DNA from 4 places in the Streptomyces sp. NPDC017991 genome. Region 4 is predicted to be linked to each of the others. Evidence: riboswitches for the same ligand, from Rfam matches in the RefSeq annotation. Region 4 holds a riboswitch; each other region holds the start of a gene.
What was found. Region 4 has a riboswitch for cobalamin ahead of ACH4DZ_RS03420 (energy-coupling factor ABC transporter permease). Riboswitches for the same ligand answer to the same signal wherever they lie in the genome.

Region 1 (6,920 bases), 160 kb from region 4:
GCGGTCGCCAGGATCGGCCCGCTGAGCCGGTCGATCGCCGAACGGGCCGTGCCCGCCGGTCCGTTGAGGCTGCGCATCGACATCACCACCTCCGACGTCCTGCCGCCCACGGTCACCTCCCGCGACCCGGCGACGGCTCCCCCGCCCGGCCTGCGCGCCGGCGGCCCCGACACACTCCGCCTGGGTTACGAGACGGACGGCGGCGACTTCGAGATCCTCGCCGAACTCGACGGCCGCTACCTGACCACCGAGGTCGCCGGGGGCTTCACCGGCCGTGTCCTCGGCATGTACGCCACCCGGGGCAGCGCGGCTTTCGACTGGTTCGAGCTGCGGTCCGCCTGACGGGGGTTGTGCCATGCGCCGTCCCGGTCTCGTCCGGCAACTCGTGGTCATGAGGTCGCTGTGGGGCGGACCGCCGGGTGCCGAGGAGTTCCTGGCCCACGGGACACCGTGGTGGTCGACGGACGCATCGCCCGGACGAATCACTCGGGCTTCTGGGGCCCTTCCTCGCGGCGTGCGATGAGGGCAAGCAGGAACAACCACTCCTTGCCACTCTCAACGTATAGCGCACCGGGGGGCTTGCGGCAAGACCCCCGTCCTGCTGCAGAATCTCGCACTCAAGACGAGTAACCGCAGAAAAGGGTGATTCACGAAGTGCGTGCGTTTGTGCCGGTCCACGGTCCGCGCGGTGACGTCGAACCAGGAGGAGCCGGTGACATGGACTCTTTGATCACGAGCGCGTTCGACCTTCCCGACCACCTCTCCCCCAAGGCCGATCCGCTGCTGATCGGCGGCGACGAGAGGCACTTCGCGGCCATCGCGGAGAGCCTCGACCAGGCGATCACCGAACTGTCCGACCGACTGGACGCCGAGCGCAAAGCACCCGGCGGCATCGGCCGGGAGGCGATGGAGCGGGACGCGGAGATCCACCGGCTGACCGCTCGGCTGCGTACTCTGCGCCGCTTCGGCCTGGACCTCTGCCTCGGGCACATCGTCAGCGCGGACGACCCCGAGCCGCTGTACATCGGACGGCTCGGCCTCACCGACAACTCCGGGCGACGGCTGCTGATCGACTGGCGCTCCCCCGCGGCCGAACCGTTCTTCGCGGCGACCCATGCCAGTCCGCTGGGGTTGGCGAGCCGTCGCAGGTACCGCTGGACCCGCGGCCGGATCAGCGACTACTGGGACGAGGTGTTCACCGCCGACGGCCTCGAAGGGCGTGCGGCACTCGACGACCACTCGGCCTTCGTCGCCAGTCTGGGCAGCACCCGGTCGAGCCGGATGCGGGACGTGCTCACCACCATCCAGGCCGACCAGGACGCGATCATCCGCGCCGGATCCCGTGGCGCGCTCGTCGTGGACGGCGGTCCGGGCACGGGCAAGACGGTCGTCGCACTGCACCGGTCCGCCTACCTCCTCTACTCCGACCCCCGTCTCGGTCACCGTCGGGGCGGAGTGCTGTTCGTCGGGCCGCACCAGCCCTATCTGGCGTACGTCGCCGACGTCCTCCCCAGCCTCGGGGAGGAGGGCGTACAGACCTGCACGCTGCGGGACCTCGTCGCCGAGGGAGCCGGAGCGGCGGACGAGCCCGACGCGCAGGTGGCGTCCCTGAAGTCGTCCGCGCGCATGGTCGGAGCGGTCGAGGCGGCCGTCAGGTTCTACGAGGAGCCGCCCGCCAAGGGAATGACGGTCTCGACCCCCTGGGCCGACGTCCGGCTGAGCGCCGACGACTGGGCCGAGGCGTTCGAGACGCCGGGGCCGGGTGTTCCGCACAACGAGGCGCGTGACCAGATCTGGGAGGCCCTGCTCACGATCCTGCTGGACAAGCACGACGACGACGTCCCGCCCGACCTGTTCCGCAGGGCGCTGCTGCACGACGAGGAGCTGACCGGGACCCTCGACCGCGCCTGGCCGCTGCTCGAAGCGGCCGACGTCGTGGGGGACCTGTGGTCGGTGCCCGCCTATCTGCGGATGTGCGCTCCCTGGCTCGGCCCCGACGACGTACGCAGGCTGCAGCGCGCGGATCCGCAGGCGTGGACGGTGTCCGACCTGCCGATCCTGGACGCGGCGCGGCAGCGGCTCGGCGACCCGCAGTCGGCGCGGCGCAGGCGTCGGCACGAGGCCACCCTCGCCGCCCAGCGCGAGCGCATGGCGCAGGTCGTCGACAACCTGATGGACGCCGCGGCCGACTCGGGCGCCGACGGTGACGACGGCGAGGGCCTGGTGACCATGCTGCGCGGCGAGGACGCCAAGGTCAGCATGGTCGACGAGTCCGAACTGCCCACCGCCGAACCGGATCTGCTCGCCGGTCCGTTCGCGCACGTCGTCGTGGACGAGGCCCAGGAGCTGACCGACGCGCAGTGGCAGATGCTGCTGCTGCGCTGCCCGTCCCGGAGTTTCACCATCGTCGGGGACCGCGCGCAGGCCAGGCACGGGTTCACCGAGTCGTGGCGGGAACGGCTGGAGCGCGTCGGGCTCGACCGGATCGAGGTCGCGTCGCTGAGCATCAACTACCGGACCCCGGAAGAGGTCATGGCGGAGGCCGAGCCGGTCATCCGGGCCGCGCTCCCGGACGCCAACGTGCCGACCTCCGTCCGCAGCAACGGCGTTCCCGTCGTCCACGGATCCGTCGCGGACCGGGACGCGGTCCTCGACACCTGGCTCGCCGCGCACACGGACGGGATCGCCTGCGTCATCGGCGATCCGACGTTCCGGGCGACTCCCCGCGTGCGGTCGTTGACCCCGGAACTGTCCAAGGGACTCGAATTCGACCTGGTCGTGCTCGTCGACCCGCAGACGTACGGCACGGGTATCGCGGGGGCGGTCGACCGCTATGTCGCGATGACCCGGGCGACCCAGCGACTGGTCGTCCTCACCGGCGGCTGAGCCCGGCCGGTCCTCGCGATCGCCGACCGTCACCGTTGATCGTCGTCGTCGCCCGTCGTCGTTGACCGTCGTCGTTGACCGTCGTCGTCGACCGTCACTGTTGATCTCCGGGCGGTGATCGCGAGGCCCTGCCGTCCACCGCATACGCTTGTCCGTCGCCGTGTTCCGGCATACCGTGCCGCGGTGAATCTCTTCTCGCTCGCCTGGACCGCGTTGCGCACGGCGGTCGCCGAAGTCCCGGACGAGGACTTCGAGCAACCGTCCGGCTGTACGGGATGGCTCGTGCGGGATCTGGTGTGCCACCTGGTCATCGACGCCCAAGACATCCTGATCACCCTGGTCACCCCCGCCGACACCGAACCGACCGTGGACGCGGTCACCTACTGGCAGCTCGGCGAGACCCCGACGGGCGAGGATCCGCTGGACGCCCTGATCCCCCGGCTGGCCGCCGCGTACGGGGAACCGGAGCTGCTGAAGTTCCACTTCGACGACGTCGGGTCCGCCGCGGGCCGCGCCGCCGGTCTCGCCGATCCCACGGCCCGCGTCGGGACCCGCGACGAGGTACTGACCGTCAACGACTACCTGTCCGTGTACGTCCTCGAAGCGACCCTGCACCACCTCGACCTGATCTCCCGGCTGACCTCGACCACCCAGCCGCCCGCCGAGACCCTGGCGGCAGCTCGCGCGTCGCTGGAGAAGATCGCCGGGACCCCGTTCCCTGCCTCGTTCTCCGACAAGGCCGCGCTGCTGATCGGCACCGGCCGGCGGACACCTACCGACGCGGAGGAGGCCGCGCTCGGCACCCTCGCCGAGCGGCTCCCGCTCGTACTGGGCTGAGCGGCAGGCTCCTGAGCTGCGAGTACTCGCCATACGGTCACCCCTCGCTGGATCACACCCCGCTGATCCCCCCAGGGCGGCGCCCTTCTAGGGTGCCGCCATGGACTCGCAGCACTACCTCTCAGAACTGTTCTCCCTGGACGGCCGGGTCGCCCTGGTGACCGGTGGCAGCTCCGGCATCGGGCGGGGCATCGCCGAGGCGCTGGCCCGCGCCGGGGCGAGCGTCGTCGTCGTGGCGCGCAAGGAAGCGGAACTGGCCGCGACGGTCGAGGAGTTGCGTGCGCTCGGCTGCCGTGCGGCCTGGGTCGGCGCGGACCTCGGTACACGTGAAGGCGTGCGCGATGCCGCCGAGCAGGCGGTCGAGGCCTTCGGCGAGCCCGACATCCTCGTCAACTGCGCCGGGATCAACCTCCGGCCGCCGATGAGCGAGCTCAGCGACGAGGTCTGGGACACCACCATGGCCCTGAACCTGGACGCGCCCTTCCTGCTGGGCCGGCGTTTCGGCCCGGCCATGGCCGAACGGGGCTACGGGCGGATCATCCACATCACCTCCCAGCAGGCCCACCGCGCCTTCGTCCAGAGCGGTGCCTACGGCGTCTCCAAGGGGGCGCTGGAGTCACTGGCCCGCTCGCAGGCGGAGGCCTGGTCGCCGTACGGAGTCACCGTCAACACACTGGTGCCCGGCTTCGTGATGACCCCGCTGAACCGGCGTCTGTCGTCCGACCCGGAGAAGGTGACGGCCCTGGCGGCGCGCACGATGGTCGGCCGCAACGGCCTCGCGGAGGACTTCGCGGGCGCGGCGGTCTTCCTGGCGAGCGCCGCCTCCGCGTACGTCACCGGGCAGTCGGTCTTCGTCGACGGCGGCTTCTCCGTGCACTGAAAAGTTTTCCACGACCGGGCTGTGCCCCGTAGGGTGGCCGGTGCAGCTGGTTCGCCCCGTCCGCCAGGCGGGTGCGTCGCAAGAGGGAACCCGGTGGGAATCCGGGACTGCCCCGCAGCGGTGAGTGGGAACGACCGCCGTCACACGCACTGGGCCCGGCCGGGTCTGGGAAGCGACGGCCAGTAGGTGTCCTCCGCAGGGAGGACGTGCCCGCGAGTCCGAAGACCTGCCAACTGCCCGTGCGCGAACCATTCGTGTGCGGAGATCCCGGTGACCTCGTGGGCGGGTCGGCGTACATGATCCGGCGGAAGGCCGTGCCTCGTGCACGGCTCGGATTCCGTCCGGTCGGTCACCCCTTCGCGTTCGCGTCCCGTCCCGGGATCCCAGGGAGATATCTCGCGAAGGAGATTTCCGTGACAGCGCAGTCCGCAGCCGCGGCGGCACGGGCCACCGTGTACGGCTACCCCCGCCAGGGACAGAACCGGGAACTGAAGAAGGCGATCGAGGGCTACTGGAAGGGCCGGGTCGACGCCGACACCCTCCGGGCCACCGCCGCCGACCTGCGCCGGGTCAACTGGCGGCAACTGGCCGAGGCCGGCATCCACGAGGTTCCCACCGGTGACTTCTCGTACTACGACCACGTGCTGGACACCTGTGTCATGGTCGGCGCGATCCCCGGACGCCACCGCGCCGCCGTCGAGGCCGACGCGCTCGACGGCTACTTCGCGATGGCGCGCGGCACCCAGGACGTGGCGCCGCTGGAGATGACGAAGTGGTTCGACACCAACTACCACTATCTGGTGCCCGAGTTGGGCCCGGGCACCGTCTTCACCGCCGACTCCCGCAAGCAGGTGGCGGAGCTGAAGGAAGCTCTCGCGCTCGGGCTCACCGCACGTCCCGTCCTCGTCGGACCCGTCACGTACCTGCTGCTCGCCAAGCCCGCGCCGGGTGTGGCCCCGGACTTCGACCCGCTCACCCTCATCGACCGGCTGCTGCCCGTGTACGCCGAGATCGTCGCAGATCTTCGCGCCGCGGGGGCCGAGTGGGTCCAGCTCGACGAGCCCGCCCTGGTGCAGGACCGCACACCCGCCGAACTGAACACGGCCACCCGTGTCTACCGCGACCTCGGCGCCCTGACCGACCGCCCGAAGCTGCTGGTCGCGTCCTACTTCGACCGGCTCGGCGACGCCCTGCCGGTGCTGGCCAAGGCCCCGGTGGAGGGTCTGGCGCTGGACTTCACCGAGGCGGCCGGCGCCAACCTGGACGCGCTCGCCGCCGTGGGCGGGCTGCCCGGCAAGCGTCTGATCGCCGGAGTGGTCGACGGCCGCAACATCTGGGTCAACGACCTGGAGAAGTCCCTCGCCACGCTCGGCACCCTGCTCGGGCTGGCCGACCGGGTCGACGTGGCCGCCTCCTGCTCCCTCCTCCACGTCCCCCTCGACGCCACCGCCGAACGCGACATCGAGCCGCAGATCCGCCGCTGGCTCGCCTTCGCCCGGCAGAAGACCACCGAGATCGCCACCCTCGCCAAGGGCCTCGCGGGCGGCGCCGGCACGATCGCCGTGGAACTCGCCGCCAACCGGGCCGACCTGGCCTCTCGCGCCGGGTCCGCGATCACCCGCGACCCCGCCGTACGGGCCCGGGCCGCCGCCGTCACGGACGCCGACGCCCGCCGCTCCCAGCCGTACGCCGAGCGGACCGCGGCCCAGCGCGCCCACCTCGGCCTGCCGCTGCTGCCGACCACCACCATCGGCTCGTTCCCCCAGACCACGGAACTGCGCACCGCGCGGGCCGATCTGCGGGCGGGGCGGATCGACAGCGCCGGGTACGAGGAGCGCATCAGGGCCGAGATCGGCGAGGTGATCTCGTTCCAGGAGAGGACCGGCCTCGATGTGCTCGTGCACGGCGAGCCCGAACGCAACGACATGGTCCAGTACTTCGCCGAACAGCTCACCGGATACCTCGCCACCCAGCACGGCTGGGTCCAGTCCTACGGGACCCGCCATGTCCGCCCGCCGATCCTGGCCGGAGACATCTCCCGTCCCGAGCCCATGACGGTGCGCTGGACGACGTACGCCCAGTCGCTCACCGCCAAGCCGGTCAAGGGCATGCTGACCGGGCCGGTCACCATGCTCGCCTGGTCCTTCGTCCGCGACGACCAGCCCCTCGGTGACACCGCCCGGCAGGTCGCCCTCGCCCTGCGCGACGAGGTGAACGACCTTGAGGCGGCCGGGACTTCGGTCATCCAGGTGGACGAGCCCGCCCTGCGCGAGACGCTGCCGCTGCGATCCGCCGACCGTCCGGCGTACCTCGCGTG
Region 2 (6,920 bases), on a different contig from region 4:
TGGTCGACTGGATCAGGGCCTTCAGCGACGAGGTGAAGCGGCAGACCGGCCGCCGGCCCGTGATCTACACCAACTACACCTGGTGGAAGACCTGCACGGGCAACAGCGCCGCCTTCGCCTCGAACCATCCGCTGTGGCTCGCCCGCTACAGCGGATCCGCGGGGTCGCTGCCCTCGGGCTGGAAATTCTGGACGTTCTGGCAGTACGACAACAGCGGCAGCCTGCCGGGTGACCAGAATCTCTTCAACGGTTCGCTGTCCCGGCTGAAGACCTTCGCGAGGGGATGACCGGGGTAGCGGACCCCTGGATTCCGCCTCTGTTCGAGAATGTGCCGGGACTTTCGAGTGCCGTCGCCGCCACTTCGACACAAGCGGAGTGGCGGCACCTCGATTGGGTCACCCCACCGCCCGACTCAGTTCATCTTCCGTTCACCCAGGTTGCTTACGTTCCCCATGCCACTGTCGTCCAACAGAAGCCTGGGTAAATGGAACACATCACGCTCCTCCTCGGAATCGTGATCGTTACCGCTCTCGTGTTCGATTTCACGAACGGTTTCCACGACACTGCCAACGCGATGGCGACGACCATCTCGACCGGCGCCCTCAAGCCCAAGACGGCGGTGGCCATGTCCGCCGTGCTGAACCTCGTCGGTGCGTTCCTCTCCGTGGAGGTCGCCAAGACGATCTCCGGCGGCCTCATCAACGAAGAGGGGATCCGCACCGAGGTGATCTTCGCGGCGCTCGTCGGCGCCATTCTGTGGAATCTGCTGACCTGGCTCCTGGGTCTGCCCTCCAGTTCGTCCCACGCGCTCTTCGGCGGCCTGATCGGCGCCGCGGTGATGTCGGCGGGCTGGTCCTCGGTGAACGGCTCGACCGTGATCACCAAGGTCCTCCTCCCCGCGATCGCCGCGCCCGTGGTGGCCGGACTCGCCGCGATGCTCGCCACCCGGCTGACGTACCGGATCAGCCGCGGAGCCGGTGAGAAGGCGACCTCCAAGGGCTACCGCGCGGGTCAGATCACCTCCGCGGGCCTGGTCTCGCTGGCCCACGGCACGAACGACGCGCAGAAGACCATGGGCATCATCACCCTGGCCCTGGTCACCGGCGGGGTGCTCGCGCCCGGCTCGAACCCTCCCCTGTGGGTCATCGTCTCGGCCGGTATCGCCATCGCGCTCGGCACCTACCTGGGCGGCTGGCGCATCATCCGCACCATGGGCAAGGGCCTCACCGACCTCGCGCCGCCGCAGGGCTTCGCCGCCCAGACCAGCGCCGCGACGGTCATCCTGGCCTCCTCGCACCTCGGCTTCTCCCTCTCGACCACCCAGTCCTGCTCCGGCGCCGTGATGGGTTCGGGCCTGGGCCGCAAGGGCGGTGTCGTCCGCTGGTCGACCGCGACGCGCATGTTCATCGCCTGGGGCCTCACGCTCCCCGCCGCCGGTCTGGTGGGCGCGGGCGCCGAGTTCCTGACCAAGCAGGGCACCTGGGGCATCGTCCTCACCGGCGCGCTGCTGATCGCCGGCTCCGCGGTCATCTGGACGCTGTCCCGCCGCCAGCCCGTCACCGTCGACAACGTCAACGACGACCACGAGCCCGCGGGCGTCGTGACCACCGCGATCGCCGCCGTCACCCCGCCTCCCGCGGGTCCGGTCGTCCCGGCCATCGACCTCAAGACCACCATCCCGGGCCCGGACGCCGAGCCCGCCCGTCCGGCCACGGTGTAAGGAACGAACCGTATGAAGATCGACTGGGCAGCCCTCGGCTCCGTGTTCGGAGTCAGCCTCATCTCCACCGTCGCCCTCGTGGGCCTCTTCACCCTCGGCATCGTCGGCCTCACCAAGCGCGAGTCGGCCGCCGCACAGGGTGGCTCCGCGACCCTCGCGGTCACCGGCGCGTACGCCTGCTTCGCCGCCTGCGCGGCGGCCGTGGCGTACGGGATCTATCTGATCGTCGCCTGACCGGTACGGCCGTCGGGCCGTACGCCCGCAGTGTCACCGTCCGCCCTGCCGGAGCCGCCTCGTCCGCGGTCCCGGCAGGGCGGTCGCACGTCCGCGGCAAACCGGTCCGCGGGGCGGGCCCGTCGGTGGATGTGGGTCTCAGCACACTCTCCCGTCGCAGGTCAACAGCAAGTTGACGGGTGTTCTCGGACCGTGGTGGACTGCCGAGGCCATGTACGTCGGCAGAAGAGGAAGCCGGTGCGAATCCGGCGCGGTCCCGCCACTGTCACCGGGGAATCGATCCCCCGGGAGCCAGGAACTCTCGCCGTCGGTCTCGTCGAACCAGGGCGTGGACACCCTGAGTGAGGACATATCGCCATGTGCGCCCACCTGTTGTGGACCAGTGTGCCCGGGCCCGGGCCCGGTACGAGGGTCTCGCCTCGCGTGACGGCGGGCTGAACCGATGCGAGCCGATCGCGTCTTCGCGTACGGCGCCGCCGTCGGCCTCCTCGGTGACCTGCTGCTCGGCGATCCCCGCCGGGGGCATCCGGTCGCCGCGTTCGGCCGGGCCGCGGGAACCGTCGAGCGGGCCCTGTGGCGCGACCACCGGGGATGGGGGGCGCTGCACACCGCGGTGTGCGCGGGCGGCGCCGTCTCCCTCGCCGTGGCCGCCAGGCGTTCCGTACGTACCTCCCCCGTCGCCTCCGTCGTCCTGACCGCGGCGGCCACCTGGGCGGTGGTCGGGGGGACCTCGCTCGGGCGTGAGGCCCGGGCCGTCGGCGGGGCGCTGGCCGCCGGGGACATCGAGGTGGCCCGTGAGCGGCTGCCGCATCTGTGCGGGCGCGACCCGCAGGCCCTGGACGCCGACGGGATCGCCCGCGCGGTGGTCGAGTCGGTCGCCGAGAACACCTCCGACGCCGTCGTGGGCGCCCTGGTGTGGGGCGCGGTCGCGGACGTGCCCGGGCTGGTCGGGTTCCGGGCCGTCAACACCCTGGACGCCATGGTCGGGCACAAGTCGACCCGCCACCGGCGGTACGGGTGGGCCTCCGCACGGCTCGACGACGTGGTGGGGTGGCCCGGGGCGCGCCTGACCGCGGTCCTCGCCGCCGTCGCCGGGGGGAATCCACGTGGGGCGGTCACCGCCTGGCGCGCCGACGCCGGCAAGCATCCGAGTCCCAACGCCGGGCCCGTGGAGGCCTCGTTCGCGGGTGCGCTCGGGGTACGGCTCGGCGGCACGCTCTCGTACGCGGGACGGGTCGAACATCGGCCCGTGCTCAACGGTCCGGGGCGGGCCGTGCGGGTCGAGGACATCGAGCGGGCCGTCCGGCTCTCGCGACGGGTGAGCCTCCTCGCGCTGGGCGCGAGTGTCGCCGGGCGGCTGCTCGTCACCTCCCTCGTCACCTCGCTCACCACGTCACACGCCGGGCCGCTCGCCAAGTCACCTGTCACGAAAGGGCGTACGTCATGAGCGGGGGAACGGGCGGGAGGCCGGGCGGCGGACCGGGCGGCGGGCTCCTCGTCGCCGGTACCACCTCCGACGCGGGCAAGAGCGTCGTGACCGCCGGCATCTGCCGGTGGCTGGTGCGCCGGGGCGTCAAGGTCGCGCCGTTCAAGGCGCAGAACATGTCGCTGAACTCGTTCGTGACGCGGGAGGGCGCGGAGATCGGGCGTGCGCAGGCCATGCAGGCGCAGGCCGCCCGCGTGGAGCCCTCCGTGCTCATGAACCCCGTCCTGCTCAAGCCGGGCGGTGACCGCAGCAGCCAGGTCGTCCTGATGGGCAAGCCCGTGGGCGAGCTGAGCGCGCGCGGCTATCACGGCGGCCGTCAGGAGGCGCTGCTCGGGACCGTGCTGGACTGTCTGGCCGAGTTGCGGGGCACGTATGACGCGGTGATCTGTGAGGGGGCGGGCAGTCCCGCCGAGATCAACCTGCGGCGCACCGACATCGTGAACATGGGGATCGCGCGGGGCGCGCGGCTGCCCGTCCTCGTGGTGGGGGACATCGACCGCGGCGGGGTCTTCGCCTCGTTCTTCGGGACGGTGGCCCTGCTGTCGCGCGAGGACCAGGAGCTGGTCGCCGGGTTCCTCGTCAACAAGTTCCGCGGGGACGTCTCCCTGCTCGAACCCGGCGTCGACATGCTGCACGGGCTCACCGGGCGGCACACCTACGGCATCCTGCCCTTCCGGCACGGGCTCGGCATCGACGAGGAGGACGGGCTCCGAGTGTCCCTGCGGGGCTCGGTGCGCGAGTCCGAGGTCTCCTCCCCCGTCGGTGAGGACATCCTGCGGGTCGCCGTCTGCGCGATCCCCCTGATGTCCAACTTCACGGACCTGGACGCCCTCGCCGCCGAACCGGGCGTCGTCGTGCGGTTCGTGGACCGCGCCGAGGAACTCGTCGACGCCGACCTGGTCGTCGTACCCGGCACCCGGGGCACGGTCCGGGCCCTGGAGTGGCTGCGGCGGCGCGGCCTCGCGGACGCCCTGGTGCGCAGGGCCGCCGAAGGGCGCCCCGTGCTGGGCATCTGCGGCGGCTTCCAGCTCCTCGGCGAACACATCGAGGACGAGGTCGAGTCGGGGGCCGGCGCCGTCGACGGCCTCGGACTCCTCCCGGTACGCGTGCGGTTCGCACGGGAGAAGACCCTCACCCGCCCCGTCGGCGAGGCTCTCGGCGAACCCGTCCAGGGGTACGAGATCCATCACGGGGTCGCCCATGTGCACGGCGGCGAACCCTTCCTGGACGGCTGCCGGGTCGGCGAGGTCTGGGGGACGCACTGGCACGGTTCGCTGGAGTCGGACGGCTTCCGGCGTGCCTTCCTGCGCGAGGTGGCGGCCGCGGCGGGGCGGCGCTTCGTACCGGCCGCCGACACCTCGTTCGAGGGGCTGCGCGAGGAGCAGCTCGACCGGCTGGGCGATCTGATCGAGGAACACGCGGACACGGACGCGCTGTGGCGGCTCATCGAGTCCGGCGCACCGGCCGGACTGCCTTTCATCCCACCGGGAGCGCCCGTATGAGCCTGCGCGAGGGCCGCCTTAGCCACGAAGTCCGTTTGGGCTATTTGGAGGACGACAACCAGTGAGTACCCCGTTCCCGTTCACGGCCGTGGTCGGTCAGGACGACCTGCGCCTGGCACTGCTGCTGAACGCCGTCTCCCCCGCGGTGGGCGGTGTGCTCGTCCGCGGCGAGAAGGGCACCGCCAAGTCCACGGCCGTGCGCGCGCTCTCGGCGCTCATGCCGCAGGTCGACGTCGTCCCCGGCTGCCGGTTCTCCTGTGCGCCGGACGCCCCCGATCCGGCCTGCCCGGACGGCCCCCACGAGGTGGGCCCGGGCACGCCCCGTCCTGCCCGGATGGTCGAACTGCCCGTCGGCGCCTCCGAGGACCGCCTCGTCGGCGCGCTCGACATCGAACGGGCGCTCTCGGAGGGCGTGAAGGCCTTCGAGCCCGGCCTGCTGGCCGACGCCCACCGCGGACTCCTGTACGTGGACGAGGTCAACCTCCTCCACGACCACCTGGTCGACCTGCTCCTCGACGCGGCGGCGATGGGTGCCTCGTACGTGGAGCGCGAGGGCGTCTCCGTACGGCATGCCGCGCGGTTCCTGCTCGTCGGGACCATGAACCCCGAAGAGGGCGAACTGCGGCCGCAGTTGCTCGACCGGTTCGGGCTCACCGTCGAGGTGGCGGCCTCGCGCGACCCCGACCAGCGGGTGGAGGTCGTACGGCGGCGGCTCGCGTACGACGACGACCCGGAGGGGTTCGCGACGCGCTGGGCCGACGAGGAGTCCGACGTACGGGCGCGGATCGTGGCCGCGCGGGAGCTGCTGCCGTCGGTGCGGCTCGGCGACGGCGCGCTGCGGCAGATCGCGGCGACCTGCGCCGCGTTCGAGGTGGACGGCATGCGGGCCGACATCGTGATGGCCAGGACCGCCACCGCGCTGGCCGCCTGGGCGGGACGGACCGACGTGCTCGCCGAGGACGTACGGCAGGCCGCGCTCCTCGCGCTGCCGCACCGGCGCCGGCGCAATCCCTTCGACGCGCCCGGTCTCGACGAGGACAGGCTCGACGAGACGATGGAGGAGTTCGCGAGCGACGAGGACACCGACGACTCGGGCAGCCCCGAGGACACCGACGGCTCCGGCGACGAGGACCCGGATCCGGACGGGCCCGGTGGCGGTGGCGGGCGCCCCCCGCAGGACGGGCCCGACGACGGCGGCGACAGTAATAGCGGCGACGACGGTTCCGGTGAGGTGCCCGCGCAGGGCGAGGCCCCCGCGAACGAGTCCGAGAACGGCCGGGCACCGTCCCCCGGCGCGGGCGAGCAGTCCCCCGTACGGGCCGCCGAGCCCTTCCGTACGAAGGTGCTGAGCGTGCCCGGTCTTGGCGAGGGAGCGGCCGGGCGGCGCTCGCGGGCCCGGACCGAGCACGGGCGCACCACCGGGGCGCGCCGGCCGCGCGGGGCGCTCACCAAGCTGCATCTGGCCGCGACCGTGCAGGCCGCGGCGCCGCATCAGCGGGCACGGGGACGGTCCGGGCCCGGCCTCGTCGTACGGCGGGACGATCTGCGGCAGGCCACCAGGGAAGGGCGCGAGGGGAACCTCGTGCTGTTCGTCGTGGACGCGTCCGGGTCCATGGCGGCCCGGCAGCGGATGGGCGCCGTGAAGGGAGCGGTGCTGTCCCTGCTCCTCGACGCCTACCAGCGCCGGGACAAGGTGGGGCTCGTGACCTTCCGCGGGTCCGCGGCCGAGGTGGCGCTGCCGCCCACGTCGTCGGTCGACGCGGCCGCGGTGCGGCTGGAGTCGCTGCCCACCGGCGGGCGTACGCCGCTCGCGGCCGGACTGCTGCGGGCGCACGACGTGCTGCGGGTGGAGCGGTTGCGTGATCCGGCCCGGCGCGCGCTGGTCGTGCTGGTGACGGACGGACGGGCCACGGGCGGCCCCGAACCGGTGGCGCTCGCCGGGCGGGCCGCCCGGCTGTTCGCCGCCGACAAGGTCGCG
Region 3 (6,920 bases), on a different contig from region 4:
GCCCGCGGTGCCGCCCGGTTCGCCGTCGTCGCTCGCCCGCTGTACGGCGGCGTCCGCGCCGATGACGTACGCGAAGCAGTGGTGCGACGCGTCCGCGTGCTCCTTGCGGACGGCCGCGACGAAGTCCTGGGCCTCCCGCTCGGTGGCCGCCGGTGCCAGTGCGCAGAGGAAGCGGGAGCGGTTGATCTCGGTCTCGTGCACCCCTGCGCGGGCCACGGTGCGGTACTCGTCCTGCATCCGCCCAGCGTATGCGCCCGACCGACGCCCCCTCCAGGGGCGCGGGGAACTACGCAATCATGCACGCCCGCCACACCTTCCAGGGGCGCGGGGAACTACGCAATCATGCACGCCCACCACAGCGACACCGCACCCACAAACGCACCTTCCAGGGGCGCGGGGAACTGCGCAATCGTGCACGCCCGCCACAGCGACACCGCACCCACAGACGCGCCTCCGGCGAGAAGCGGCGCCCCGCTATCGCCCCCGCCCGTGGTGCCCCTTCTCGCCGCGCGCCTTCTTCCCCCGCGCCACGATCATGTCCGTGAGCAGGGCCGTGCCGGGGCCCAGGGACGCCCAGCCGATGCCGTGCCAGGCGAGGATCGCGATCGCCGAGGTGGGGAACTTCGTACGGACGTCGTCCAGCGCGCCGTCGAGGCTGTCGCCCGCCAGCGTGAGGACCAGCTCCTCCAGACCGGGGTTGTGCCCGATCAGCAGCAGGGTCTCGGCCTCCGCCGGGGCCTCGCGCACCGCTTCGAGCAACTCGGGCACCTCCGCCCCGTACAGCCGTGCGTCATGGCGTGCCGGAGGGGGTGTGCCCCACTGTGCGGCGGCCAGTTCCCAGGTCTCCCGGGCGCGTACGGCGGTGGAGCAGAGCGCGAGGTCCGGCAGGCAGTCGGCGTCGGCGAGGACGCGTCCGGCGGCCGGGGCGTCCCGGCGCCCGCGCGACGCGAGCGGCCGCTCGTGGTCGGGGACGCCGTCCGGCCAGGCCGACTTGGCGTGCCGCAGCACGACCAGCCGGCGGAGCGGGCCCGCTCCGGCGCGCGCGATCACGCCGGAGCCTCGCGGCCGATGTCCCGGGTCAGCTCCAGACCGAGCAGCCGGTCCGCGTAGGCGTACGTCTCGAAGCGGGCCCCGTCCGGAACGGTCCCCGACGTCTCCACCTTCCGCAGCACCCCCAGTACGGCGGGCACGTCGAGGTCGTCCTCCCAGGCGGCGCGCAGCTGATCCCGTACGGGATCGGGGATGGGTCCCGAGGGCCGGGTGGCCCACCTGGCGACGGCGCCCCGCCAGTGCCTCAACCGGTCCTCGGCGTCCGCGAGATCGGCCGCGCCGAGCCGTAGTTCCTGGCCCCGGGGACGGGCGAGCAGAGCGAGGCGCAGGGCGGCGGCGCTCTCGTCGTCCTGCGCCGCTCCACTCTCGATGTCCGCCGGGGCGACCTCGACGCGCACCCCGCCCGCCGCCTCGTCGCTACGGGTCACGCTGTCGGCCGGCTCGTCGGTCCGGGCGCACACGCGCAGCACCTGGGCCTCACCGAGACCGGGGCCGCTGTCCCGTTCGTCCTCGAACGGCCGGATGCCGAGCGCCCTGGCCCGGGCCCGCAGTTCCGCGCGTCCCTCCGTGCCGGTCAGCACGGTCCACACGGGTGTACCGCCGATCTCCAGGGCCCGTACGAGGACGTCGGCGGTCAGGAGCACGCGCAGGCCGGTGGCGTCAGGGCGCTCCACCCGCGCCTCGACGCGGGTCAGGCCCCGGCGGGTGGGCGTGGCGGTGACGGGGTCGCCTGTTCGGGCGTCGGTGATACGCAGCACGGGCTGAGCGTAGGCGTGCGAGAGGCCGCGCGCAGGGATGCCGACATCATTGCGGACACGTGTGCGCGGATTCCCGGGGGTCGTGCCGGCTCACGGTGCCCAGGAAACGCACGTGCGGGCGGCCGTCGGGACCGTCGCGGTCGTCACGGGTGACGGCGGTCCGTACGCCGTACACCTCGGCGATGAGTTCCTCGGTGAGCACGTCGGTCGGTGTCCCGACGGCCACCACGCGTCCCTCGCGCAGGACGACGAGCCGGTCGCAGTACATCGCCGCGAGGTTGAGGTCGTGCAGGGCGACGACGCTGGTGAGCGGCAGCGAGGTGACGAGGTTCAGCAGGTCGAGCTGGTGCTGGATGTCGAGGTGGTTGGTCGGTTCGTCCAGGAGGAGTTCGCGGGGCTCCTGGGCGAGGGCGCGGGCGATCTGGACGCGTTGGCGTTCGCCGCCGGAGAGGGTGTGCCAGGACTGGTGGGCGCGGCCGGCGAGGCCGGTGCGGGCCAGGGCGTCGCGTACGGCCTCCTCGTCGGCCGGCGACGGGGGCGTCCAGGCGCGGCGGTGCGGTGTGCGGCCGAGGCGTACGACGTCCAGGACGCTCAACTCGACCTGTGTGTCGGCCTGTTGCTCGACCACCGCGATACGGCGGGCGATGTCGCGGCGGCCCAGTTCGCCGAGCGGACTGCCGTCGAGGGTGACCACGCCCGAGGCGGGGGCGAGGACGCCGGAGAGCAGGCGCAGGAGGGTCGACTTGCCGGAGCCGTTCGGGCCGAGGAGGCCGACGGTGGTGCCGGGGGCGGGGCTGATGCTGACGCCGTCCAGGATGACGCGTCCGTCGGCGGTGCGGGTGACGCGCCGGGCCCGGAGGCCGGCATCCGGCCCGGCCTCACCCGTCTCAACACGTTCGACGCCCTCGGTGGTCCCGGCGTGCGTGATGCGCTCCGTCGTCATCGTGTCCTCCGTGTCCGGTACAGCACCAGCACGAACACCGGCACGCCGATGAGTGAGGTGACCACGCCCACGGGCACCTCCTGAGGGTCGAGGACGGTACGGGCCAGGGTGTCCACCCACACCAGGAACACCGCCCCGGCGAGGGCGGCGACCGGCAGCAACCGGGCGTGGCCGGAACCCACCAACGCGCGGGCGGCGTGCGGCAGGACGAGTCCGACGAAGCCGATCGCGCCCGCCGAGCTGACGAGCGCGGCCGTCAGAAGCGCCGTCACGCACAGCAGCACCAGCCGGGTACGGGCCACGGACACCCCGAGGGTCGCGGCGGCGTCCTGGCCGAAGGCGAACGCGTCGAGCGTGCGCGCGTAGCCCAGACAGACCGCGAGCGCGACCACCAGGACCGCGAGGCAGACCCAGACGTCGGTCCAGCCGACCCCGCCCAGCGAGCCGAGCAGCCAGAACAGCACACCGCGGGTGGTCTCGGCGTCGGCGGCGGTCATCACGACGAAGGACGTGAGCGCGGAGAAGAGCTGCATCGCGGCCACACCGCTCAGCACCACGCGGTCCGTCGTCCCGCCGAGGGTGTGGCTGAGCAGCAGGACGAGTCCGAACGACAGCAGCGCTCCGAGGAACGCGCCCGCCGAGACCGACACCAGGCCGCCGCCCGCGCCGAGGACGACCACGACGACCGCGCCGGTCGAGGCTCCGGAGGACACCCCGAGGACGAAGGGGTCGGCGAGCGGGTTGCGCAGCAGGGACTGCATCACCGCGCCGCACACGGCGAGCCCGGCCCCGCAGACGGCGGCCAGCAGGGTGCGCGGCAGCCGCAGCTGCCAGACGATCCCGTCCCGGATGGGGCTCAGCTCCGTACTCCCCCAGCCGAGATGGGACGCGACCACGGACCAGACGTCGGCGACGCGGATGTCCGCCGGGCCGATGGTGATCGCGACGGCGATCGATGCGACGAGCAGTGCCGCGCCGGCCGCGCAGAGCAGTCCCACGCGCGGCCGTGTCACCCGGCGGGTCACCCCGTGAGCCCGAACTCCCGCAGGGCGGCGGCCACTTGTTCGACGCCCTCGACGGTACGGATGGTCGGGTTCATGGCCTGCCCGCTGAGCAGGACGTACCGCTTCTTCTTCACGGCGGTCATGTTCCTGGTGACCGGGTCGGACTCCAGGAACTCGATCTTCTTCTTCGCGGACTCGGCGGTCTGCGACTTGCGGGTCAGGTCGCCGATGACGAGGACGTCGGGGTCGCGGTCGGCGACCGTCTCCCAGTTGATCTGGGGCCATTCCTCGTGGGTGTCGTCGAAGACGTTCTTCGCGCCGAACGCCCGGGTGATGATGCCGGGGGCTCCGCAGCAGCCCGCCATGTAGGGGGACTCAGAGTTGGCGAACCAGTACAGGAGGGAGACGTCCGAGGCGTCGATGCCCTCGGTGGCCTTCCTCATCCGCTGCTTGAGCTCGGCGACGAGCCGGTCGCCCCGCTCCTGCACGCCGAACACCTCGGCCAGGTCATGTATCTCGCCGTAAATGGCGTCGATGCCGAGGGGCTTCTCGCGGGCGCCGTCGCCGTCTCCGGTGTTGTCCTTGCCCGCGCAGTCGGAGGGCGAGACGTACGCGGGTACGCCGAGCTTCTCGAACTGCTCGCGGGTGGCCACGCCTCCCTTGCCGAGCGTGGACACGAACGAGGCGGCGACGAAGTCCGGGTCGGCGTCCAGGACCCGTTCGAAGGACGGGTTGTTGTCGGCGATCCGCTTGACCTTCGCGTCGGCCTTCTCCAGGCCCTTCATCACCGGGTCGGTCCAGGTCGCGGTGCCGGCCATCCGGTCGGCGAGGCCCAGCGAGAACATGATCTCGGTGGTGCCCTGGTTGAGGGAGACGGCCCGGCGCGGCGGGGACTCCACGCGGACGGTGTGGCCGCAGTTGTCCAGGGTGACGGCTGCCGCGGAGTCCTTGCCGGCTGAGCCGGCTGAGCCGGACGAGTCGGCGCCACCGCAGCCGGTCAGCAGAATGGCCCCGGAAACGAGCAGGGCGGCGGGGCGGGCGGAGCGTGCGATGGGCACGGAAGTTCCTCAGACGTCGAGGGCTCGAACGCGGAGCCCGGTCGTACGGTGCTCCCCCGCCGTCTCGGGACCGCGGAGGCCGCCAGCAGGTCTTCGGACTCGGGTTCACCCGGACGAGGCGCCTTCCCGGACCGTCTGTTCGATCCAGTGGCCGATGCCCCGCCCGTCACCCTCACCGCTGCGCGTCAGCTCCGGATTTCCACCGGATTCCCTGACCCACGTACATGGGTTCGACTGGCTTTCGCAAGCTATCACGGCGACTTTCACGGCCACACGGCGCACAAGGCCTGCCGGGCCTTTCAGGGGCGGACCGAGGACAGCCGCTCCGCCGCCGGGCGCGATCTCGGGAATCCCAGGGCCGCGCCCGACGTTGTCCGCCGCAGGCAGACACACCCCCACCCACAGGAGGCGAACCGTGTACGGCGACCCGGCAACGATCCGCAAGATCCTCACCGAGAGCGGCGACACCTGGGCCGTCGTGGGCCTGTCGTCGAACGAACGGCGTGCCGCGTACGGCGTGGCGGACGTGCTCCGGCGCTACGGCAAGCGCGTGGTCCCGGTCCACCCGAAGGCCGAGACGGTCCACGGGGAGAAGGGGTACGCCTCCCTGGAGGACATCCCCTTCGAGGTCGACGTGGTCGACGTCTTCGTCAACAGCGACCTGGCGGGGCCGGTCGCCGACGAGGCCGTGGCCATCGGCGCCAAGGCCGTCTGGTTCCAGCTCGGCGTGATCGACGAGGCCGCGTACGAGCGCACCCGCGAGGCGGGCCTCGACATGGTCATGGACCGGTGCCCGGCGATCGAGATCCCCCGCCTCGGCTGACCCGCCTCGGTCGACCCGCCTCGGCTGAACCGGCGGGGCCGACCCTCCCGGGCCGTCCCGCGACACCGGGACAGCCGCCCCGTTCAGCCGTTGCGGCCCCCGGGCCCGCCTGGCTCGTACGCGCGCCGGTCCGTCCTGGGCGGGGCCTCGAACGCCGAGCCGGACCAGGCGGGCGGTTCCGTGGCCGGAGGGGGCGTCCGGCGGCGGGACGCGGTCCGGTTCCAGTCGCCGTCCCCGAGGACGAGCATCGGGTCGAACATCACCACGACTCCCGCGAGCGCCAGGAAGAGGACCGGGCCGATGAGCATCGGCAGCAGGAGCGAGTGGGCCGAGTCGCCCGAGTCCGGGGTGCCGGCCGCGCCGTGCAGGTGCACACTGACGGCCGCCATCCCCGTGTAGTGCATCCCGGTCACCGCGACGCCCATGACGAGGCTCGCCGCCAGGCTGGTCAGAAAGCCGCGGATCGCGACCGCCGCCCAGAGCGCGGCGGTCGCGGCGACGACGGCGATCAGGACGGAGAGCGCGACGGTACGGGCCTCGTACCGCAGGTCCCCGTTCACACGGATGGCGGCCATTCCTATGTAGTGCATGGCGGCGACCCCGAAGCCGGTGAACGCGCCCGCGAGCAGCAGGGTCGGTGTGCTCGCACCGCGATAGCCGACGGCGAAGACGCCCAGACCGACCACGGCGATCGCCACCGCGAGGCTGAGGATCGTCAGGCCGACGTCGTAGCGGATACGGCTTTCCTCGACCTGGAATCCGATCATGGCGATGAAGTGCATCGTCCAGATGCCGCAGCCGATCGACGCCGCCCCGAGCGCGAGCCAGCCCGGTTTCCACGACTGGTCGTTGCGCAGGGACCGGGTGATGCAGCGCAGCCCCAGGGCGGCTCCCAGACAGGCCATGACATAGGCCGTGAGCGGTGTGACCGTTCCATAACTGAATCCGTCGACCGTACCTTGCATATGCCAACATCCCCCCGGAATACGACTGTTGCGGGGACAGATGTACGTGCCACAACAGGACGACAGCAAGGGGTTTCGTGCAATTGCAGCCAACAGAATTCTGTATCAGTCACTTTTGGTCATGAATAGGCGCCTTTGCGCCGGAGGGAAGCATTCTGGTGGCGCGGCCCAGGACCACGGCCGCTCCCCGCCCCGCCGCGCCCCACCCTCACATCTGAGGCTTCGAGGTCACGGTGAACTGCGCCCCGTCGGGATCCCGCAGCACCGCCTCCGTGGTGGTCGCGCCGTCCCGGACCGTACCGCCGTGATCCAGCGCCGC
Region 4 (6,920 bases):
GGCCCGTACCTCGGTGTCGGGCAGGCCGAGGTTCAGCGGCCCGAACGACACGTCCTGGAAGACGGACGCGGCGAACAACTGGTCGTCCGGGTCCTGGACGACCAGCTGGACGGTCGTGCGCAGCAGGGTCAGGCCCTTGCGGTCGTACCGGACCGGCCGGTCCTGCACGGTCAACTGCCCGGTGTGCGGGCGCAGTCCGCCGCTGAGCAGCCGCATCAGGGTGGTCTTTCCGCTGCCGTTGCGCCCCAGCAGGGCGAGCGCACGCCCGGCGCGCACCTCGAAGTCGAGGCCGCTGAGCACGGTGGGGCCGTCCTCGTAGGCGTAGGACGCGCCCCGCAGGGCGACCAGCACGGGCTCGCTCATCGCAGCGGCCTTTCCAGTACGAAGGTGAGTGCGGCCACCGCCGCGAGCAGCGCAACACTGGCGAGCGTGAAGCGCGCGGAGATCCGGGCCTCGGGGACCAGCACGCGCAGGGTGCCGTCGTAACCGCGGCCCGCGAGCCCGGCCTGCAGCCGGGTCGCCCGGTCGAAGGCCCGGACGAAGGCGGTGGCGCCGAGCCCGGCCAGCGAACGCCAGGCGGCGGCCCGCGTGGTGTGCCCGAGCCGGGCGGCCTGCGCCTCCCGGATCCGGCGTACGGAGTCCAGGAGCAGGAAGCTCATCCGGTACGTCACCAGGGCGACGTCGACGACCGGCGCGGGCACCCCGGCGTTCACCAGCCGCGGCAGCAGGTCGGACAGGGGAGTGGTGAACGCGAACAGCAGCACGCCGAGGGAGGCGGCCGAGGTACGCAGCAACAGCTCACCGGCGCGCACCGGACCGCCCGCCGCCAGGGTCACGAACCCGTCCGGGCCGCCGACCTGCAGCAGCAGGGGGAGCGCACCGGTGACGCAGAAGCCCAGCGGCACCCGGTAGGCGCGCCAGAGCCGTCGGCCGGGCACCGCGGCCGGGCCCAGCAGCACGGTGAGGGCGGTCACCAGGACCAGCGCGGCGCCCGGCCAGGGCGGGAGGGAGATCGCCAGGACGGTCAGGCCGAGACCGAGCACGGCCTTGTCGACGGGATGGCGGCGGCGCCAGCGACTGCTGTGCGCCGCCGCGTCGATCGGCAGCACGAAGGCTCAGGCCCGTTCGGTCGGTCGGTTCGGTCCGGCCGCGGACTCACCGGCGCCGCCGGGTGCCCCGGCCGTCGTCCGGCCGCCCTCCCGCTGTGCCAGGACCCGCAGTTCGCCCTGGCGCCTGCCCCGGCGCAGGCCGAAGTAGTAGGCGAGGACGCCCGCGCCGAGGGCGGCCTGGAGGGCGAACAGCGCCGACTCGATCTCACCGGACGGCGGCTCGTACAGGGGCGAGAACCACGGCTCGTAGTCCGGCTCGATCTCGGTGATCGCGGTCTCCGCCTCCGCGTCGGAGCCCGTGAACGGCTCCTTCTTGTGGTCGCCCATGCCGAAGGCCAGCGGCAGGACGGCGAGCGCGGCCACGAGGAGCAGCAGCAGGGCGTTGATCTTCGCGTTACGGCTCATCGGGCCACCGTCCCGGTCGTCTCGTTCATCTCGTTCGTGTCGTTCGACTCGGCCGTTCCGGACTTCGCGGACCGGGACTGCCTGCCGGCCAGGAACACGCCGAGCCGGGTCAGTTCGCCCTTGCTCGACTGCACCAGCAGCCGCATCACGAGCACGGTGAGCAGCCCCTCGCTCACCGCGAGCGGGATCTGGGTGACGGCGAAGATCGAGCCGAACTTGCCGAGCGCGCCCAGGAATCCACTGCTGGGGTCGGGGAACGCGAGCGCCAGCTGCACGCTGGTGACGCAGTAGGTGGACAGGTCGGCGACGAACGCGGCGAAGAACACCGCGACCATCAGCGGCACGTCGAACCGCCGGAGCAGCCGGTACACCGCGTAACCGGCCCACGGGCCGACGATCGCCATCGAGAAGACGTTGGCGCCCAGCGTGGTCAGCCCGCCGTGCGCGAGCAGCAGCGCCTGGAAGAGCAGGGTGATGGTGCCCAGGACCGCCATGATCGGCGGCCGGAACAGGACGGCACCCAGGCCGGTGCCGGTCGGATGCGAACAGCTCCCGGTCACCGACGGCAGTTTCAGTGCGGAGAGAACGAAGGTGAAGGCCCCCGACGCGCCGATGAGGAGCGTGCTCTCGGGATGTTCTCTGACCTCACGGGTGAGCGACCGGACTCCGTGGACGACGAACGGCGCCGACGCGACGCCCCAGGCGACCGCGTGCGCCGGAGGAAGGAAACCCTCGGCAATGTGCATGGCTCAGCAGACCCTCTCCAGCACCTCGTGGATGGTTGACGCGCCTTGGCCGGTCTCCTGGCTTACGGGTAACACCATCCGTGCTCCGCCTTCCCGGGTCCGAGGACCCAGTGGCTGCCCGCGAGGGCCGGAGCCGGACTTCCCGATCACAGTGGCGAGGGCCGCACCGGCATCACACCGATTTCCCGAGCACCAAGGCGTCGTGACAGTAGTGCGCGTACTGGGGTGGTGACAAGCGGACCTCGGGGGGCGTGAGAGTGGTCACGCGGCGCGCGCCGGTACTCCCGACGGGAAGGGAGCGCCTGTTCAGCCGCCCTGCGCACAAGAGATGCTGCGGGGGCGTCGATTCGGCTCGCCCCGGTTCGTCGGTGAGGTACAGGGTCTCAGGAACACCGGGAGGAACCATGAAGTACATGCTGCTGGTCTGCGGCGACGACACCGCCGACGCCTCGGGCATGGCCCCTGTCGAACCATGGGTGGAGGAGCTGAGCGTGCGGCGCGGCGTACGGCTCCACGGGCACCGGCTGCGCCCCCCGGCCGACGCGGTGACGGTGCGCGTACGCGGCGGTGAAGTGCTGCGCACCGACGGGCCGTTCGCGGAGACGAAGGAGTACGTCGCCGGGTACGACATCCTTGAGTGCGACAGCCTGGAGGAGGCCGTTCAGGCCGCCGCGAAGCATCCGGTCGCGGCCCTCGGGGCCATGGAGGTGCGCGCGTTCTGGGACGACGAGGACGCCGAGGGGGAGATCCGCCGGCTCGACGCGGAACTGACGGCCGCCGGACGGGAGCGGGACTTCGACCGGGCGATGGCCTGTTACGCACCGGACGTGGAGGTGTTCCACCCGGTGAGCGGTCTGGAGCAGCGCGGGGTCGCGGCGCTCCGCAAGGCCGAGGAGGTGTGGTTCTCGGCCTTGTCCGGGCCGGTGGAGCGCGAGGTGCTCGAATTCCGCGTCCGGGTCGACGAGAGCATCGCCTTCAGCCACGCGCTCGTACGGATGCGCGCCACACTGGCCGGCGGCGGCGCTCTGGACACGACGGCACGGGTGACCACCGGCTACCGGCTGACGGGCGACCGCTGGCTGATCGTCCATCAGCACACGTCCGTACCCTTCGACGCTCCTGCCCCCGGCGCCGCCGGGTCCTGATGAGCCCTGGAGGGGCCTCCCCCAAGGCCCCTCCGGCACATCCGTTACACGCCCGAGCATGCGCCAAGTCTTGACGTGCTCCTGGCGAGATGCCTCTATGGGAGCGCTCCCACTTTCCCGAAACCCAAGTTTCTTGGCGCTCACTCCCTGGAGTCGCAGTGAGAAGAACAAGAAGCACGACACGGAAGAATTTTGTCAGCGCGTTGCTCGCCGGGCTGGCCGCCTTCCTGGGGCTCGTCGTTCTCGGCGCGCTCGCACCGACCACCGCACATGCCCAGGTGCCCGGTGACCCGCCGGGCGCGTCTCCGGGCGCCCTCGCGACCGGCCTCCATATCGACGACGGCCGCCTGCTCGAAGGCAACGGCAACGATTTCGTCATGCGCGGCGTCAACCACGCCCACACCTGGTACCCGGGTGAGACGCAGTCGCTGGCCGACATCAAGGCGCTCGGTGCCAACTCCGTCCGTGTCGTCCTCTCCGACGGTCACCGCTGGAGCAAGAACAGCCCCGAGGATGTGGCCGCCGTCATCGCCCAGTGCAAGGCCAACCGGCTGATCTGCGTACTGGAGGTGCACGACACCACCGGTTACGGCGAGGACGCCGCGGCCGGCACGCTCGACCACGCGGCCGACTACTGGATCGGCCTCAAGAGCGTGCTCACCGGCCAGGAGAACTACGTCATCGTCAACATCGGCAACGAGCCCTGGGGCAACACCAACCCCGCGGGCTGGACCGATCCGACGGTCGCCGCCGTCAAGAAGCTGCGCGCCGCCGGGTTCGAGCACACCATCATGGTGGACGCGCCCAACTGGGGACAGGACTGGCAAGGAGTCATGCGGGCCAACGCCCAGGCCGTCTACGACGCCGACACCACCGGCAATCTGATCTTCTCGATCCACATGTACAGCGTCTTCGACACCGCGGCGGAGATCACCGACTACCTGAACGCGTTCGTCACCGCCGAACTCCCCATTCTCATCGGCGAGTTCGGCGGTCCGGCCGACCAGTGGGGCGACCCGGACGAGGACACCATGATGGCCACGGCGCAGCAGTTGCGCCTCGGTTACCTCGCCTGGTCCTGGAGCGGCAACACCGACCCGATCCTGGATCTCACGATCGGCTTCGACCCCACACAGCTCAGCTCGTGGGGCCAGCGCATCTTCAACGGCGCCAACGGCATCGCCCAGACCTCGAAGGAGGCCACGATCTACGGCGGTGGAACCCCGGGCGACACCCAGGCCCCGACCGCTCCGGGCACCCCGGGTGCCTCCGCCGTGGCGGCCACCTCGGTGACCCTCACCTGGACCGCCGCCACCGACAACGTGGGCGTCACCGCCTACGACATCGTGCGGGTCGGCGGAAGCAGCGAGACCACGGTCGCCGCAGCCACCACCAACACCGCCACCGTGACCGGGCTCACCGCGAACACGGCGTACACCTTCGCCGTCTACGCACGTGACGCGGCCGGGAACCGCTCGGCCCGCTCGGCCACGGTGAGTGTCACCACGGCCGACGGCGGCGGCACACCCGGCACGAGCTGCTCCGTCGGCTACCGCGTCAGCGGCGAGTGGCCGGGCGGCTTCCAGGGCGAGATCACCATCCGCAACACGGGCAGCGCCGCGATCAGCGGCTGGAAGCTGGCCTTCGCCTTCGCCAACGGTCAGACGGTCTCCAACATGTGGGGTGGTACCCCGACCCAGAGCGGTGCGTCGGTGAGCGTCGCCAACGCCTCGTACACCGCCACCATTCCCGCGAGCGGTTCGGTCGCCGTCGGCTTCACCGCCAACAAGGGCGCCGCGAACACCGCCCCGACCGCGTTCACCCTCAACGGCACCACCTGCGTCACCACCTGACCGGCGGTCATCGCCCGGCGGTCCTCCGCGGGCAGCCACTGGCCGGCGGGGTCACCGCGCCCCGTCGGCCGGGCGGGCGCCGGGTGACAGTCAGGCAGTGGCTGCCGGGGCGGCGGCCTGCTCCGTGGCGGCGGTGTCGGCAGGCGCGGCCTTGGACGTCGTGTAGAAGACGGACGACCCCTGCTTGGTGCGCTGGACCTGCCCCTTGGCGACGAGTCCTTCCACCGTGGTGCGTACGACCTTGGGCTTGATCTCGCGCTCGGGGTGGGCCTGCGCCAGCGCCGTGGCGACCTCGGCGGAGGAGCGCGGCTCGGACTGCCGGCCGAGGTGTTCGCGGATGAGCTCGACGAGCGTGGGCTTCGCGGCGACCGCCTTCGCGTCACCGGACCCTTCTGCGGCGGACTCGGCTTCGGCCTTGGAAGAGGCGGTCTTCGAGGTGGCGGACTTCGCAGCCGCGGGCTTTGCGGCGGCGGACCTCGAAACAGCGTTCTTCGAAACAGCGGACTTCGAAGCAGCGGACTTCGAAACCGACTTGGCGGTGGCCTTCGTGGCGGCCGGCCTGGCGGCCGACTTCGCGGGGGTGGCCTTCTTCCGTCCGCCCGCCGTGGCCGTGGCCTGGCGCGGTACCGAAGGCGCGGGCGCGGAGCCGTCCTTGGTGTTCGCGGCTACCTTGTCTCCCCCCAACGCCCGCTGCAGCTCGGCCAGCAGTGTCTGGTCATGCTGCAGGGCACTCAACTGCCCCTGGAGCGCCTCCACTTCGGCGCCGATACGTTCCTGCTCCGTGGTGTTGCGTTCGAGGTCCGCGGACACCTGGGCGGCGTACTGGGTCTTGAGCTGTGTGGCGGCCGATTCGACTTCGGACATGGCAGTTACCTTTCCTCGTCATCGTGTGCTGCTGGGGCCGGATGCTACTCGCATCATCAGGCCATGATCCCGAAGTTGTCAGGACCGTCCCCGCAGTTCCATGGCCCCCGGCACACTGTCGCGGGCCGCAAAGGCGCAGGCGGCGAGGTGTGCGAGAGACACCTGACCGGTCACCCGAAGCCATGTCTCGAATTCAACCTTCAAGGTGACTTTACGAACTGACCGACCGGTGCACCCGACTCACACCTCTTCCGTCACGACCGACAGCCTCGACGGGCCGCCTGCTGTTTCGCGACGTCTGGGCCCGTCGGACACTTCGGGCCGCAGCCGGCGGCCGGAGAGGTGCCGGGGCGCGGATGGCGCACCCAGGGGCGGTGCCTGGACCTGGGGCGTGGTGACAAGGAGTACAAGGACTGGCTCAAGACCCGGGAGCTGCGTGTGGGGGAGGGCTTCGCGACTCGTCCCCGCCCGGTGGCGACGACACACCGGCTGTGGCGCAGGATGCTGCGCGGCCTGCGGAACACGGTTCTGGCCCACCCGAGGCTCAGGGAGCCCGCGGACCTGCTGCTGAAGACGGTCGGCGCGCTGCGCACCTCCGGCTCGAACGGCCTGCGAAGGAGTGCTGGCTGACCTCCGGGGACCGCTCCGCTGGTCCCCCCTGAGTCACCTCGCTCGGTGTCCGTACGTCAGAGGCGACTGTCCTCTGTTTCGCCGAGGGAACTGTCGGGCTTGCCCAGGGACCATCCGGAGACGTCCGTGAGCCGCCCCCGCCACAGGGGCATCACGACAGGGCCGCCC

Region 1: it holds a riboswitch for cobalamin, as region 4 does, so the genes downstream of both, metE (5-methyltetrahydropteroyltriglutamate--homocysteine S-methyltransferase) here and ACH4DZ_RS03420 (energy-coupling factor ABC transporter permease) in region 4, are expected to answer to the same signal.
Region 2: it holds a riboswitch for cobalamin, as region 4 does, so the genes downstream of both, ACH4DZ_RS39890 (cobalamin biosynthesis protein) here and ACH4DZ_RS03420 (energy-coupling factor ABC transporter permease) in region 4, are expected to answer to the same signal.
Region 3: it holds a riboswitch for cobalamin, as region 4 does, so the genes downstream of both, ACH4DZ_RS24930 (ABC transporter substrate-binding protein) here and ACH4DZ_RS03420 (energy-coupling factor ABC transporter permease) in region 4, are expected to answer to the same signal.

The regions. Positions count from the first base shown of each region.
Region 1 is NZ_JBIRGP010000001.1:624,480-631,399, forward strand. Features, by position in the region: gene ACH4DZ_RS02650 (glycoside hydrolase family 43 protein) at 1-342, shown strand, start outside; gene helR (RNA polymerase recycling motor ATPase HelR) at 718-2,886, shown strand; gene ACH4DZ_RS02660 (maleylpyruvate isomerase N-terminal domain-containing protein) at 3,070-3,723, shown strand; gene ACH4DZ_RS02665 (SDR family NAD(P)-dependent oxidoreductase) at 3,824-4,603, shown strand; cobalamin riboswitch at 4,634-4,852, shown strand; gene metE (5-methyltetrahydropteroyltriglutamate--homocysteine S-methyltransferase) at 5,017-6,920, shown strand, end outside.
Region 2 is NZ_JBIRGP010000018.1:129,069-135,988, reverse strand. Features, by position in the region: gene ACH4DZ_RS39905 (lysozyme) at 1-287, shown strand, start outside; gene ACH4DZ_RS39900 (anion permease) at 485-1,720, shown strand; gene ACH4DZ_RS39895 (hypothetical protein) at 1,733-1,954, shown strand; cobalamin riboswitch at 2,142-2,275, shown strand; gene ACH4DZ_RS39890 (cobalamin biosynthesis protein) at 2,397-3,401, shown strand; gene ACH4DZ_RS39885 (cobyric acid synthase) at 3,398-4,942, shown strand; gene ACH4DZ_RS39880 (putative cobaltochelatase) at 5,004-6,920, shown strand, end outside.
Region 3 is NZ_JBIRGP010000008.1:419,298-426,217, forward strand. Features, by position in the region: gene ACH4DZ_RS24905 (YigZ family protein) at 1-237, opposite strand, end outside; gene ACH4DZ_RS24910 (SixA phosphatase family protein) at 475-1,050, opposite strand; gene ACH4DZ_RS24915 (hypothetical protein) at 1,047-1,808, opposite strand; gene ACH4DZ_RS24920 (ABC transporter ATP-binding protein) at 1,855-2,751, opposite strand; gene ACH4DZ_RS24925 (FecCD family ABC transporter permease) at 2,748-3,764, opposite strand; gene ACH4DZ_RS24930 (ABC transporter substrate-binding protein) at 3,773-4,813, opposite strand; cobalamin riboswitch at 4,880-5,067, opposite strand; gene ACH4DZ_RS24935 (CoA-binding protein) at 5,229-5,636, shown strand; gene ACH4DZ_RS24940 (MHYT domain-containing protein) at 5,720-6,601, opposite strand; gene ACH4DZ_RS24945 (VOC family protein) at 6,810-6,920, opposite strand, start outside.
Region 4 is NZ_JBIRGP010000001.1:786,347-793,266, reverse strand. Features, by position in the region: gene ACH4DZ_RS03435 (energy-coupling factor ABC transporter ATP-binding protein) at 1-363, opposite strand, end outside; gene cbiQ (cobalt ECF transporter T component CbiQ) at 360-1,109, opposite strand; gene ACH4DZ_RS03425 (energy-coupling factor ABC transporter substrate-binding protein) at 1,116-1,514, opposite strand; gene ACH4DZ_RS03420 (energy-coupling factor ABC transporter permease) at 1,511-2,260, opposite strand; cobalamin riboswitch at 2,290-2,472, opposite strand; gene ACH4DZ_RS03415 (nuclear transport factor 2 family protein) at 2,665-3,405, shown strand; gene ACH4DZ_RS03410 (cellulase family glycosylhydrolase) at 3,564-5,258, shown strand; gene ACH4DZ_RS03405 (hypothetical protein) at 5,349-6,122, opposite strand; partial or broken gene ACH4DZ_RS03400 (cellulose biosynthesis protein CelD) at 6,495-6,752, shown strand; gene ACH4DZ_RS03395 (hypothetical protein) at 6,809-6,920, opposite strand, start outside.